Pseudobacteroides sp.: one gene and its partner. The protein of the gene in region 2 binds, or shares a complex with, the protein of the main gene of each other region. Links are inferred from orthologs where the notes say so. Each region holds a gene or a part of one and is shown on either strand. Other genes may lie near its edges. The genes, in order: prfA and prmC.

Region 1 (4,961 bases), on a different replicon or contig from region 2:
TTAAGGATAGTCAGCACCTGTCTTATCTCTGAAAGTATTTCCTCGGCACACTTTTCATAAATCTCCTTAGAACCTCCGTAAGGATCCTTTATATCCAAATTTCCTCCATTATTCATACCCTTTAGGTTGAGTCTCACAAATTCCTTTATTGTATAAGTCTTATCCTTGGCTTCAGGAAAATTGTAAACCAAAGAATCCCTATGGCCAGCAGTCATTGTCAGAATAATATCCGCTTTATTAACCAAGTGTTTATTTATCAGCTTTGCCCTGTGTCCACTAATATCAATGTCAAATCTTTCATTCAAAACCTTTATTGAATTGGTGCTGGCCATATCTCCATCAAATGCATTAACGCCGGCTGACTCAACTGTTAGTTTATCACTAAGCACCGGATCCTTTTCCAGTTGACTTCTAAATAGGCCTTCTGCCATACTGCTTCTGCAGGTATTGCCTGTACATACAAACAAAATATGCTTCACATTATCACCTCTATACTAATCATACTTTAACAATATTATAACCGGCTGCTTTTTTCATCCTGTTCATGACTGCAAGTCCAACTCCCCCGTATTCCACTGCCTCAGCAAGTATTACGCCAACGCCCTCATTATCAAGGCACCTTAGCCCTTTAAACAGATTGGAAGCAATGGTGTCCGGCCTTTCCCTGTCCCCTAAAGATTTAACTATTCCTATAGTATATCTCTCTTTAGTTTGCTCGGTAGCCAGTATACCTACAGCTACACCCTTTTTAACATAATCCTCAGCCAGTTCTCTGATCTTTTCTACACAAGCTTTTATATTTCCTTCAATTATGATAACATCTGCCTTCGGCGAATAATGAGTATATTTCATCCCAGGTGATTTCGGTTTAACATCATCCTGATAGTTTGCTAGAATTGCCTTGTCAATATCAACTTCCCCCACAAACTCCTTAAGCTGCTCCAACGTCACTCCACCCGGCCTCAAAATCATGGGTGGGCTAACCGTAACATCCAGAACCGTTGACTCAAGGCCTATTTGAGAGCTGCCCCCATCAATAATCATTTCAACCTTTTCCATAAGGTCTTCAATTACATGTACAGCCTCTGTCGGGCTTGGTCTTCCTGAAATATTTGCACTTGGTGCAGCAACAGGAACCCCCGATCTCTCGATAACCTTCAAGGCTATAGGATGTGCCGGCATCCTTACCGCCACCGTATTAAGCCCTGCCGTAATAATTTCAGGAACGGAGCTTGATTTTTCCATAATCAAGGTTAATGGCCCCGGCCAAAATTCTTCCATCAATTTAAGTGCCAATCTTGGTATTTCCTTAACAAGGCCCTTGACCATATCCACGTCTGAAACATGCACAATAAGTGGATTGTCAGATGGCCTTCCCTTTGCACTAAATATTTTGCCTACTGCCTTATGGTCAAGTGCCTTTGCTCCCAATCCATAAACCGTTTCGGTAGGAAACGCGACAAGCCCGCCCTCCCTCAATATGGAAGCCGCTTCATCAATATCTTTAATATCAATATTGTTTTTATCAATACTCTTTATAATTGTTTTCAAATCTCTGCTCCTTTAATCCGTCTTTAGTGGAAGAATTAATTTACAGACACAATTATACCACATATAAGACCCAATATATTCCCTATAACAGGCAGCCTGCCTTTGTACAAACTTTTTGACTGGGGTATCAACTCACCCAGAACTATATAAATCATACATCCGCCCGCAAACCCCAGGCATGCTCCAATGAGATCTTTGGATATACCTCCGAGGAACGCACCTATAAAGGCTCCGATGCCCATTGGTACCCCTGTCAATGCAGTGTAAAAAAATGCTTTAAATTTACTTAGTCCTCCAAGCTTCATAGGTAGTGCCATTGCGATCCCCTCAGGAATGTCATGAACCAATATCACAAAAGTTATGGCGATTCCCAACTCTACAGAAGCCCCAAATCCTGAACCTACTGCGATCCCTTCAGGAAAATTGTGCAGTGCCAACCCTATTGCTGTTAGTATGCCCGTCTTTAATAAACTTGAGTTTTTATAACTCTTTTTTATGTAATCTGAACTGTTAATAAATTCCTCAACTGCAATTATAGTCAATATCCCTGCTATTACGCCTGCAAACGTAAGATATATCCCCCCAAAGCCGAAAGCCTCAGGCAGAAGCTCAAAACAAACAACTGCCGTCATAAGGCCTGATGAAAACTCTATAATAAAGCCAAGTGTCCGGTTGGATATATCTTTAATAAAAAAAGCCATTAATCCCCCGGCACCTGTTCCTGCAATCCCCGAGATAAGGCCTATTAATGATACTTTTAATAACAAATCCATAAACTCACTCCAATGTTAAGAATAATTATTTGCAGGCTGGTTTGCAATCTGCATATTAATTCTTATTCAATTGGTGAGCTTAAAATTATATATATAGCTATTTTATATCAAAATCCATTGCGATTTGGCAACCTTTTAATCCTCGTCATCCATAGCTCCGCTTCCAAGCTTCTCTGACTGATCTGTAGTAATAAGAGCGTCGATTATCTCATCAATATCTCCCTCAACAATGCTCTCTAGCTTATATAAGGTAAGACCTATTCTATGATCTGTAACCCTTCCCTGGGGATAATTATATGTCCTAATCCTCTCGCTCCTGTCACCTGTTCCAACCTGACTCTTTCTTGCCTGGGCAACCTCTGAGTTCTTTTGTTCCTCTGCAATATCATAAAGCTTTGATCTTAAAACCTTCATAGCCTTGTCCTTGTTTTTATGCTGGGAACGCTCATCCTGACAGGTCACTACCAAACCTGTAGGAATATGGGTAATCCTTATGGCCGATTCAGTTTTGTTGATATGCTGACCACCGGCACCACCTGCCCTGTAAGTATCAATCTGCAGGTCAGCAGGATTGATATCCACCTCAACATCATCAACTTCCGGCAATACAGCAACGGTGATTGTAGATGTATGTATCCTGCCGCTGGCTTCAGTGGAGGGAACCCTTTGAACCCTGTGTACACCACTTTCAAATTTGAGACGGCTGTATGCCCCTTTTGCTTCAATTGAAAATACAACTTCCTTGAATCCGCCAAGCTCGGTTGGATTTGAATCTAAAATTTCTACCTTCCATCTTTTACTTTCAGCATACCTTGTATACATTCTGAAAAGGACCTGAGCAAACAATGCAGCCTCTTCCCCGCCTGCTCCACCTCTTATTTCAACAATAACACTTCTGTCATCATTTGGGTCCTTTGGAATCAGTAATATTTTAAGTTCCCTTTTTATAACTTCCAACTTATCCTCAGACTCTTTGAACTCTGCCTGAACCATCTCCCTGAAGTCAGCATCAAGCTTGTCTTGAAGAAGTTCTCTAGCATCGGCAATATCCTTGCTCACTTTTTTATATTCCCTGTATTTCTCAACAATCTCCGACAGTTCGGAATGCTCTTTCATATACCTTCTGTACTCTTCCTGATTGCCTATAACAGAAGGATCACTGAGCTTATGATTTATTTCTTCAAATCTATCCTCAGCAGCTTGAAGTTTATCAAACATTTTGCACCTCAATAATCAAAAATTTCAATCCACGGTGAATTATTATAACATAATTTTAAAATATTATCCACAGATTTTGCATAAAAGCAATTAATCAATCCTTATTCATACGTATAAAAAGACAAGGTCTCCTACCCTCTAAAGTGTAGTTCGCCTTGCCTTAAGTGATAATCAATGAAACTTAAGTATGCTATTTTACAATTTCTATATAGCCGTTTGCAGTTTCTGCTGTTATATAAACCTTATGCTCCGCCTCATTAAAGTTTACACTCTCCGCCTCAACAGTAGCCCCGCCTAAGCCTTGTTTTCCAAGGTTATTATAAATAATCTGTGGTATCAAAAGGTTAATTCCGCCGTTGGAGGTCTGTGCCTTAACTTTATAGCCATTACTGTTCATATCATTCATATTGATTTTAATCCATGCATTTGATGTTTTGAAGTATATATCAATAACTTTAATACCATCGGGATTTTTTATATTTTCAGCCAAAAGTCTGCCATTGGTGGATAATGCTTTGATTTTTTCTGCCTTTATGTGCTTTATATCAAGAGTTGCGTTGGTTGTATCAATCTCTATTACCTTTGATATAAGATAACTTGCCTGGATTCTTGCATTTTTGGTGCTCAGCTTTATATTGTCACTATTTACTCCCATTATCTCTATATGGGCATTCTTGGTGCTGCACTGGAAATCCTGTGAAATTGTATCCTCTACGTATATTTTACCGTTAGTTGTAGTAAATTTCATACTTTTAAACTTAATTGCCGGAATATATATCTCATGTGTTACACTTACATTCATTGCTTTATTTATTTTAATGGAGAATTTGCAGTCATCTTGTATAAGCCCGAGAATTTCATCCGCATTGTTCTGAGGACTTCTTACCTTGGATTTTACAATTATTTTATTGTCATCATGCTTCTTTACAATTATACTGCCGTTTGTACCCTCAATATCTATATCCATTCCTTCTGTTGCAATCCACTCGAAGGATCTGTCTTCTACCTTGTAGCTGCCGAATACATTAAAAGCATTTGTATCTATAAAACTGCCTACGAAATCTACCATTTTATCAAGAACACCGTAGGTTGTAGCTGCCAAATTCTTACCAAGCTTCTCAGCCTTATCAACAAAGTCCTCAACCGTTTTATCAAATTCACCTTCTTTGTAGCCTTTAATGTTTTGTTTAAACTCTTTTTTCCAATCCTGCATTTTTTCTTTAACTTTTTCAACCTCAAATTGAAAATTGACCTGTCTGTGCTGCTTATTTGAGCCTTCCTCACGACCGCTTCCTGAACCGGAACCTTCTAAAGCTTCCAAAAGCTTGGCAGCTTCCTCACTTGAAATTTTTCCTTCTTCCAGCATTTTAAGTATAAGTAATTTTTCTTCATTATTTGGCATAGTTTTAATCCCTCCTG
Region 2 (9,875 bases):
TGTTTTTTAAATCCAAGTTTGTTTGCCATGTCTTTTGACGATTTTCAATAAATTCCTTATTTTGATTCAGGGACCTTATTGAATCTATAATTTTTGTTTTGTATTCTTCCAGCTCTTGGGGAGTATAATTAATAATGGCCTGTATTTCTTTATTTTGCTCCTTTGCGATTTCTAAAAGAGTATCTTCAGGAATACAGTCCAGATTTTTACCGAATTCATCTGGATACTTAAATGGCTCAGACTTATCCAAGAAACTTACAATTTCACCCCATGCCTTTTCTTTATCCTTGCTATCTATAGGGTCGTTTAAAAAGGGGGAAAAATGAAGTATGAGCATCTTTCCAAAAGAACCGGGAAATATTTTTAGTAGTTGTCTTTTGACATAACCCGATTTGGTCTTGTCTTCATATTCAAAATGATCCCTAAGGCTTTTCAATTTAGTCATAAAATCATTAGAATTTTTAATGTTGTTATCTGCAATAATCTCGTTGATTAAATCTTTGCTCTTTTCAAGGGTTTTAATGGTTTTGTCTATTTTGTCAAGATGGGAAGTAAGGACTCCAATAATGCTGTCAGGTGAGTTAATAAGCTCTTTTATGTTATCAATGCTAAGCCCAAGCTGCCTTAACAGTGAAATTTTTATTAACCTGTCTATATCCTTTGAACTAAAATTCCTATAGCCATTTTCAGGATTAGCTGCAGGATTTATAAGGCCTTCTTCCTCATAGAAACGTATTGCCCTCTTTGTAAGCCCTGTCTCTTTTATAGCTTCGCTAATAGTCATATAATCATCTCCTGTCTCTATATTAAAAGTGTTAGCAATCTTACATTTGGCAGAGCAAATATCGATTGATTTTCTGGGATTCTCCAAAGACAAATGTAATACATTTATTGCTTTTAATATAGAGTAACGTATAACCTAAGGTAACAGTCAAGCACCAAAAAATACGGTTCCTAAAGTCCAGTATAAAAATGGGAGTATAAACAATATGGAATTCATCACCATTCCAAGCTTGCCTGTTCTACCAAGGGATCTTTTAAGTGAAATGCCGGCAAGAATAAAACCTAATAAAGATGGTAGAGACATTAATAACGGCATACCCTGAAGCTTTTGAAGCGGTGTTATGTTAAAAAGCCAGTTTAATATTAAAAGAAATATTGCAGCAGGCATGAGAGTGGATAAAAACCCCAATACTTTACTGTGTTTTTGTTGTAATTCATTGCTTCTCATAATATATTTGCTCCTTTTGTCAGATTTCAGTGAATTTTAGAAAGTGGATTAAATTTCTTTGAAAAAAGTGTTGACACATTATTATTCACCTGCTATACTATCATAGTGTCAGCGGTTTATGCAAGGTTTTTAAATCGAAATAAACTGTTATACAAGCAAATATGCTGGTGTAGCTCAGCAGGTAGAGCAGCTGACTTGTAATCAGCAGGTCGGGGGTTCGATTCCGTCCACCAGCTCCAAACCTCACAATCTAACGGTTGTGGGGTTTTTTGCTGCGTAAAGAAATAAATTTTAAATATTTGTTTATGAAATTTAACATTGGGTATATATTATTTAACAAACAATATGAGAGGAGGCGTTTCATATGATGGTATGTTCACCTGAATGGAATGAATGTAAAGAAATGACTTTTGAAGATGAAGAAGAAGGTTTGGATGAAACATCTGGAAAGAGAAAGACTAAATAAGCTTATTAAATTCAAAAAATAATGAAAATACACGGTTTATCATCGTGTATTTTTTGATGTCTAGCTAGGAAATCCACGATCAAAGTTACAAAATCACTTGGTGATCTTGTCCATGTCCAGATCGAAATGAGCTTATTGGATAATAATAACATAAAATAATGCTTGAAAATTTTTTAGTAATCTTGTATAATATATAAGTCTTAATTTTTATCTCATGTGCCCATAGCTCAGCAGGATAGAGCGTCGGTTTCCTAAACCGCAGGCCGGAGGTTCGAATCCTCTTGGGCACACCATGAAAAGCCGCTTACCGGAATGGTAGGCGGTTTTGTTATATGTTGGGAAAGGTTGACATAAAAATATTATGGGGACTAAAGAATGCATGATCAACTTTTTGGGAGCCTGCGAGTCAGGCCTTCATAATGCATAGGGACCATAAATCAAAAATGACATTCTGGCTGCCAGAATGTCATTTTTATAAAAACGTAAACCACGGTACTAAGATGCACTGTTATGCCTTTCTATTAACCAGTCAACCAGCGAGTCAACACCCTCGCCTGTCCTGCACGATACTTCTATTACAGTGGCTTTCTGGCTCAAGGCTTGTACTCCTTTATAGAACATGTCTTTATCAAAATCAATATATGGCATTAGATCGGTCTTATTGAGGACAATTATATCAGCAGCTTCAAACATGGAAGTATACTTAAAGGGCTTGTCATGGCCTTCAGGAACGCTGGCTATGACCATTTTAATGCTTTCTCCAAGGTCAAAGGTTGAAGGGCATACAAGGTTACCTACATTTTCTATAAAAACAATAGAATTATCTTGAATTTTAAGGTCAGGCATAACTGTCTTTATCATATTTGCATCAAGATGGCAACCGCCTCCGGTATTTATTTGTATGACCGGAATCCCAAGAGCGTCGACTTTTTCTGCATCAATGCTTGAGGCTATATCACCCTCAATTACCCCAAGACCTACCTTGTCTTTAAGTGTATCAATAATCTTCAAAATTGTGCTGGTCTTGCCGGCACCTGGGGATGCCATAACATTTATGACTGTAATATGTTTTTCGCTGAATGACTTTCTGTTGTCTTCAGCGATCTGCTGATTTGCATGCATTATATTTTTTAAAACTTTTATTTCCATAAGGTCCTCCTTCGTTTCCTTATGATTTGCCGTTTTGAAATAGCTTGCCGTCTGTTTTTAGCACAGGCAGGTTAATATTAAAATACATTGATATGATTCTAACAGCAAAAACAATAAGGATGCATAGATACAAATTTATTATGCTATCCAGATTATTATACAGGATATAAAACGAAAAAGCACCAATAATAGAAGCTAATGCATATATTTCACCCCTAAATATTAATGGAACTTCATTTACCATAATATCTCGTACTATGCCGCCCCCTACTCCTGTTAAAACAGAAATGAATATTATCCCTATAAGGGGCACTTTCAGAAGTATACATTGATAAGCAGTGAGTATGGTAAAGGTGCCAAGTCCCAGTGCATCAAAAATTTGTATGAAGGTGGAAAGTCTGGTTATAAACCTATAAAGTAAGCATGTTAGTATGGTGGAAATTACTATGGTTGTCATATATTTTGAGTCTGTAAAAAGCACCGGCATGCCCCTATTAAGTATGACATCTCTTATAAGCCCTCCACCGCAAGCGGTAAAGACTCCAAGCACAAACAGGCCGAAGAAATCAAGCTTGCTTTTAATTCCCATCAGTATACCAGATATGGCAAAAGCCGCTGTTCCGGCAATATCCATAATATCTATAAAAACCATAGGCAATCACCCTGTCTTTTTAAATTGAGAATTGCAGAGCCACATATAAATAAAATTATATTTTATTTGAATAAATTAAGTCAATGTTGCTTTTAGGAATAAAAATAAATGTCAGTTTATAAAAAATGCTAGTGCCTTTTATAATATACTATATTATAATATTGTATAAGCTTATCGCCAATTCAAAACTATACTTTAGTTATTCAGCAAAGTTTTATCGATGTTGAATCAAAAAATTTTCGAAGGGTAATATTAAAATATGCATAACATTGTGCAAAAGTACTATAAAAGTGCATTAAAACTATTATTTATAGTAATATTTTTAGGTATTGTTTATATATCTGTTACTTACCTGATACCTTTTTTTGCCCCTTTTGTTATAGGAATACTCTTAGCATTAATAAATGAGCCGCTGATAAAGCTCATGGAAAAAAAGATGAAGCTTCCAAGGAGGATTTCAGCACTTATTTCCCTGCTCTTTACAATCGTGGTTATAGGGGTGCTGCTAACTATCGGTCTTGTGAAAATTTATAATGAGCTTCTGATATTTAAGGACAATGTAACAAATTATGTTAATAACACATCCGATCAGATAAACGACTATTTAAAAAGATTGGAGACCATTTACAACAAGCTTCCACCAGGGATTTCCGGTGCCATAAACGAAAATGTGAACAGCCTGGCACCAAGGGTACAGGAGATAATCTCCTCAATAGTTACGTACCTAATTAACACTATTTCATCAATACCAAAGCTGACGGTATTTTTGATTGTATCTATTTTGTCTGCATACTTTGTAAGTAGTGACAGGAAGAAGATATATGAATTTTTCAGCAAGCAGTTTCCCGAAAGCTGGAGAAACAATTTTCTTGACGTAAAGTCAGGAACTTTTACTGCACTTTTTGGCTATGTAAGAGCACTGCTTATACTTATGTTCATTACATTTGCAGAGGTCAGCATAGGACTTACCATCCTAGGTGCACCATATGCCCTTCTAATGGGTTTTATTGCAGGCCTTTCCGACGCTGTGCCCATTCTTGGGACAGGAGTAGTGATGGTTCCGTGGATAGCCTGGAACGCTATTATAGGAGATTACAGAATGGTGGTGGGGCTTTCGATAATATATGTTCTAGGCGTCTTGATAAGGCAAATACTTGAACCTAAGATCATTGGTGATCAGATTGGACTGCATCCGCTGGTTACGCTTATTGCAATGTATGTTGGATTAAGCTTTTTTGGAATTATAGGAATGTTTGTGGGTCCTGTTTCAATTATAATACTTAAAAAGCTTCAGGATTCAGGTGCTGTTAGGTTTTGGAATGAATAAGGGCCAATTCTAACTGGCCCTCTAATTGTCCCGGACACCGGCAACTACCCTGGCTATACCGGACAAATCATTATATATTGTCACATTAGAGGACATTTCACCCATAAGTGCTTTAACAGCAAGGGCTTGATTATAACCTGTTTCAAAGGCTAAAAGCCCTCCTTTTGGCAACAGTGAGCTGCTCTTCTTTATTATTTCTCTGTAAAAGTCCAGACCGTCCTCACCGCCGTCCAATGCATTTTTGGGTTCATAATCCCGAACTTCCTTTTGAAGTAAAGATATTTCAATTGAAGGGATGTAGGGCGGATTGGAAACTATAATATCAAAGCAGTGAGAAGTTTCAATTTGCGGCTCGGAGGGGCAAAAACCCTTTAAGACATTTGTGTCGTTACTAAGAATATCTATCTCCACAAAAGCAATCTTATCCTTTACGCCATTGGCTTGTGCATTATATCTGGCTGTTTCAAGTGCATCTGGTGATATATCCAAAGCTGTAACAAGACAGTTTTTTATATAGTATGCAAGGCTTATTGCTATACACCCTGAACCTGTGCCAATATCAAGGATTCTTAAGTTTTTATCAGGAGTTTTTTCGGCGTGCTCAATCACCGTTTCCACCAGTATTTCAGTATCCTGCCTAGGGATAAGCACATCTTCAGTAACCTTAAAGTCTAGTGACATAAACTCCTGGTGCCCCGTTATATATTGGAGTGGGTATCCTTCCGACCTTCTTTTAATACACTCAAGATATTTTGCGGATACGTCAGGGCTTATTATCTGGTCCCCTCTTGAATACAAAAAGGCCCTGTCCATTTTAAGCAAATTGCAAAGCATAACCCCGGCTTCAAAAACCGGGGCTTTATTAGCAGCTTTCTTCAAGCTGGTTATTCCTATATCAAATAATTCTTTTAACGTAATATTACCATTTATCTGCATCAGAATCCTCAACTAAAACATTTTTTAATGCTGTGATGGCCACTTCGATTTGTTGATCATCAGGCTCTCTTGTGGTGAACTTCTGAAGTGCAAGGCCTGGAGCACTTACAATGGCCATAAACCTTGAATCACTTCTGCCTGCAAACTTTATAACCTCGTATGAGAGGCCTGCAACCAAAGGAATAAGGATTATTCTTGACAGCACTCTCCATAAAAGTGTGCCCCAACCTGTAAATGAGAAAACTATTATACTTACTATCATTACTACAAACATGAAGGCGGTACCGCATCGAGGATGCCTTGTTGTGAATTTTTTTACGTTTTCAACAGTAAGTTCTTGTCCGCTTTCGTAGCAATGAATTGTTTTATGCTCTGCACCGTGATACTGGAAAACCCTTTTGATATCCTTCATGTTGGATATCAGTGCGATATACCCTACAAACAGAACTATCCTTATAACACCTTCAAAAAGGTGAAGACCAATAAGGCCCGAGGTAGTATCCTTGTTGAAATGCAGCAGACCCGCCAAAAAGCTTGGCAGCAGCATAAAAAGTCCAATAACAAATATCATTGATATGAATACTGAAAAGTAAATAACAACGTCAAAAAACTTGTCGCCAAATATCTTCTCAAAGAAAGCGTCAACCTTTGACGGTTTTGCTTCTTTTCCGCCCTCTTCTTCAACTTCTACAAACTCTGCGGAATACAAAAGAGCCCTCATTCCTATAATCATAGATTCCAACATGCCAACGGCTCCGCGGATTATTGGAAGCTTAAAAAAACTGTGCTTTTTCGCAAGTGTTTTTAGAGGTTTTTTATCTATAATTATTTCTCCGTCTGATTTTCTTATTGCTATTGCAATATCATCAGGGCCTCTCATCATAACGCCTTCGATGAGGGCTTCTCCGCCTATACTGGTTTTTTTCATTATGACCTCCGGTAATAAATATATCTCTGTATATTTCTAAAGTTAATTTTGCCCATAAAAATAAAAGGCTGAAAAATATATCTCAGCCTTAGTTTAACATGTTTATAAAGTTTTTTCAAACATAAATTAAGCTTTATCAACAATTCCAAACTTTTTCTTAAACTTGTCAACACGTCCACCAGTATCGATGAGCTTTTGTTTACCAGTAAAAAAAGGATGGCATTTTGAACAAATTTCAACATGAAGACTTCCCTTAGTTGAACCTGTTGTGAATGTTTCTCCGCACGCACATTTTACTGCAGCCTGCTCATATTTTGGATGAATTCCTTCCTTCATTATATTCACCTTCTTTCGCATATAACTTTATATGATAATATTCATTGTGATCATCATTGGTCTGTTGAACTCAAAGAGACAAAAAACATTTTAACATAAAAATAAAACTTGTGCAAGCATTATTTTCCTAAATTATAATAAACTCTACCATATCTATATATTATAATTCCATTTATTAATGTCTAGAAAGCTAATTGCTATAAATCTTATCTCCTTAATGCCTTACTTTCTGCATTTGCACTTTCTTCTATTGCTTCGAAGTTGTCCAAAGCCTTTCCTGTACCTAATGCAACACATGAGATTGCATCATCTGCTATGAGAACATTGATACCTGTTTTTTCCTGCAATAGCTTGTCCAACCCGTATATGAGACTGCCTCCACCCGTCATTACTATCCCTCTGTCACTAATATCTGCAGCCAATTCAGGGGGTGTCCTTTCGAGGACAGAGTGAACCGCTTCCACAACACTTGAAATAGGCTCCTCAAGTGCTTCCATAATCTCAGTTGATGTAATGGTTATTGTTTTTGGAAGCCCTGATATGAGATTACGTCCTCTGATATCCATTGTCACTTCCTGCACCCTTGGGTAAACCGTACCAACATGGATTTTAAGCTCTTCTGCAGTACGCTCTCCAATCATAATGTTATGCTTTTTGCGCATGTATCTTACTATTGCCTCATCAAATTTGTCGCCGGCAATCTTTATAGATGAGCTTACAACAGTTCCGCCAAGGGATATTACTGCGATATCTGTGGTACCGCCGCCAATATCTACTACCATACTCCCACATGCTTTTGCAATGTCTATGCCAGCCCCTATCGCTGCAGCTATGGGCTCCTCTATAAGATATGTCTTTCTGGCACCGGCTTGCATCGCTGCATCTATAACAGCTCTTTTTTCTACTTCTGTGACCCCGCTGGGAACGCAAACCATTATTCTTGGCTTAAACAGCTTAAAAGCCTTGTTACCGCATACTTTATTTATAAAATATTTCAGCATTCTCTCAGTTATGTCATAATCAGAGATTACACCCTCTCTCAAGGGTCTTATGGCAACAATATTACCCGGTGTCCTGCCGAGCATTTTTCTAGCGTCTTCACCAACTGCAAGAAGCCTGTTTGTGTTTTTATCTATTGCAACAACGGAAGGTTCTTTCAGTACAATACCCTTGCCCTTTATGTAAACCAAAACGCTTGCTGTCCCCAGGTCAATACCTATATCTTGTCCGAAACCAAACAAAATGCATCTCCCTTTCAATATAATTTCATATTAATATTATCACACTATTTTAATATTGCAATATTTTTTGAGGAATGATTGAATAATTAGGAAAAAATTCTGTGAGAAAAAATTAATGTATAAGATAAAAAGCCTGATATCAGGCTTTTATTCATCCTTTTTATCTTCCTGCCTGTATTTTGATTTTGTTGCCTGACCGCCTCTTATATGCCTTTCGGCTTTGTTTTCCTCAAGAATGATCCTGACATCATTTGCAAGGTTATGATTTACCAGAACAAGTCGTTCGGTAACATCTTTGTGTGCCGTCATTCGTCATTGGAACTATATCATCTAATGGAATTTCATATATCTCTAAAGGAACTTCAACGTTTAGATTATTCTTATTGTCTACTTTTAAAACTATTTTTAGTACACCATCAGGATACACTGTTATCCTTTCTATAATTTGTTTTAAGAATGAGTTGTCCAATGCTTCACTTAAACATATGTGTTCAACCTTAGACATATAACTTGTTACTAAACTATCAATATCTACCGACAGTTTAAACATTGTCCTTGATGTACCTTGTGCTAATTTTAATTGATTTAATTTTTCTGTTAGTGTTGATACTTCATATTTCAATTCGTCAATTCCTATTATGTCTTTCTTATACATTTCTTTATTCTTCTCTATTTCTTTATTTAGGCGAGTAATCTCAGCTTGTATTTGCTTATTATCCTTTTCAGCTATAGTATTCTTATTATGTTGAATAATTAAATTCTTAATCTCTTTGCTTATTGCTTTGATAGTCTTTGGTTTATTAATTAAAAATTGATTTAGAAACTGTAGTAAAGCATTATGTAATTCGTCTTCATCTACTACTATATTGTTGATGCAGGCATTAACCCCTCTCGCATTCCGAATACTACATGTCCACCATTTATATGTCTTACCTTCTGCTGAATACTTCCTTTGACATCTTCTGAAACTATAACCACACTCTGAACATTTAATTAAGTTAGACAATGGATATTTAACACTATCACGTTTATTCATTAAATTAAATGATTCTTTTCTGCTTTCAAGTATTTCCTGTGCTCGATAAAATAGCTCATCAGATATAATTCTTATCTCAGGTTTTTCAACAGTAATATATTCTTCATTTGAGTATCGTTTTCTTTTGCCTGTTATATAGTCAGCAACCTCACTTTTGTGATTAACTATTTTTCCAATATAAACAGCATTTCTTAGTATTTGCGTAATAACAACTTGAGACCATTTATTTTTCTTGTTCTTTTTTGTACGTATATTACAATCATTTAGGTGTCCAGCTATTCTGGCTGTGCCCCAACTTTCATTAACATATAAATCAAATATTTTTTGTACTACACCTACCTCAATCTGATTAGGAACTAGAGTATGTTTATCAATCCTATCAAAACCAAATACAAAATTAGGTACTATTCCATCTTTTGCAGCAAGTGCTTTTCCAAACTTTACCTTTCTTGATAATCTTGCGGACTCTTCTTGTGCAAATGCTATCTGCATAGTAAGGTTAAGTTCAGTTTCTTCTTTTAATGTTTCTTGTCCATAACTTACGAATATTACATTAATACCTCTTAATTTTAA

The links.
Region 1: the proteins of prmC (region 2) and prfA are in contact, whole or in part, in a crystal structure (PDB 2B3T), measured with the Escherichia coli proteins. The link is inferred for Pseudobacteroides sp. from one-to-one orthologs.

The regions. Positions count from the first base shown.
Region 1 is NZ_DATCTU010000117.1:20,770-25,730, forward strand. What follows is about bases 1,502-4,382. They hold prfA (peptide chain release factor 1), read right to left. Parts: upstream 3,543-4,382; coding sequence 2,460-3,542; downstream 1,502-2,459. Other genes in these bases: VIO64_RS19200 (L-threonylcarbamoyladenylate synthase), read right to left, coding at 1,502-1,551; VIO64_RS19205 (ZIP family metal transporter), read right to left, coding at 1,587-2,324; VIO64_RS19215 (DUF4097 family beta strand repeat-containing protein), read right to left, coding at 3,733-4,382. Also shown: VIO64_RS19195 (low molecular weight protein arginine phosphatase), read right to left, coding at 1-479; more of VIO64_RS19200, read right to left, coding at 499-1,501; more of VIO64_RS19215, read right to left, coding at 4,383-4,944. UniProt on the Escherichia coli protein: Peptide chain release factor 1 directs the termination of translation in response to the peptide chain termination codons UAG and UAA.
Region 2 is NZ_DATCTU010000033.1:84,675-94,549, forward strand. Bases 3,805-6,785 are described here. They hold prmC (peptide chain release factor N(5)-glutamine methyltransferase), read right to left. Parts: upstream 5,762-6,785; coding sequence 4,847-5,761; downstream 3,805-4,846. Other genes in these bases: ytvI (sporulation integral membrane protein YtvI), read left to right, coding at 3,805-4,825; VIO64_RS05930 (DUF1385 domain-containing protein), read right to left, coding at 5,745-6,689. Outside these bases: VIO64_RS05890 (MerR family transcriptional regulator), read right to left, coding at 1-784; VIO64_RS05895 (hypothetical protein), read right to left, coding at 932-1,231; hydrogenase nickel incorporation protein HypB, read right to left, coding at 2,193-2,846; VIO64_RS05915 (trimeric intracellular cation channel family protein), read right to left, coding at 2,866-3,498; more of ytvI, read left to right, coding at 3,758-3,804; rpmE (50S ribosomal protein L31), read right to left, coding at 6,816-7,025; VIO64_RS05940 (rod shape-determining protein), read right to left, coding at 7,232-8,266; VIO64_RS05950 (recombinase family protein), read right to left, coding at 8,526-9,875. UniProt on the Escherichia coli protein: Methylates the class 1 translation termination release factors RF1/PrfA and RF2/PrfB on the glutamine residue of the universally conserved GGQ motif, i.e. on 'Gln-235' in RF1 and on 'Gln-252' in RF2.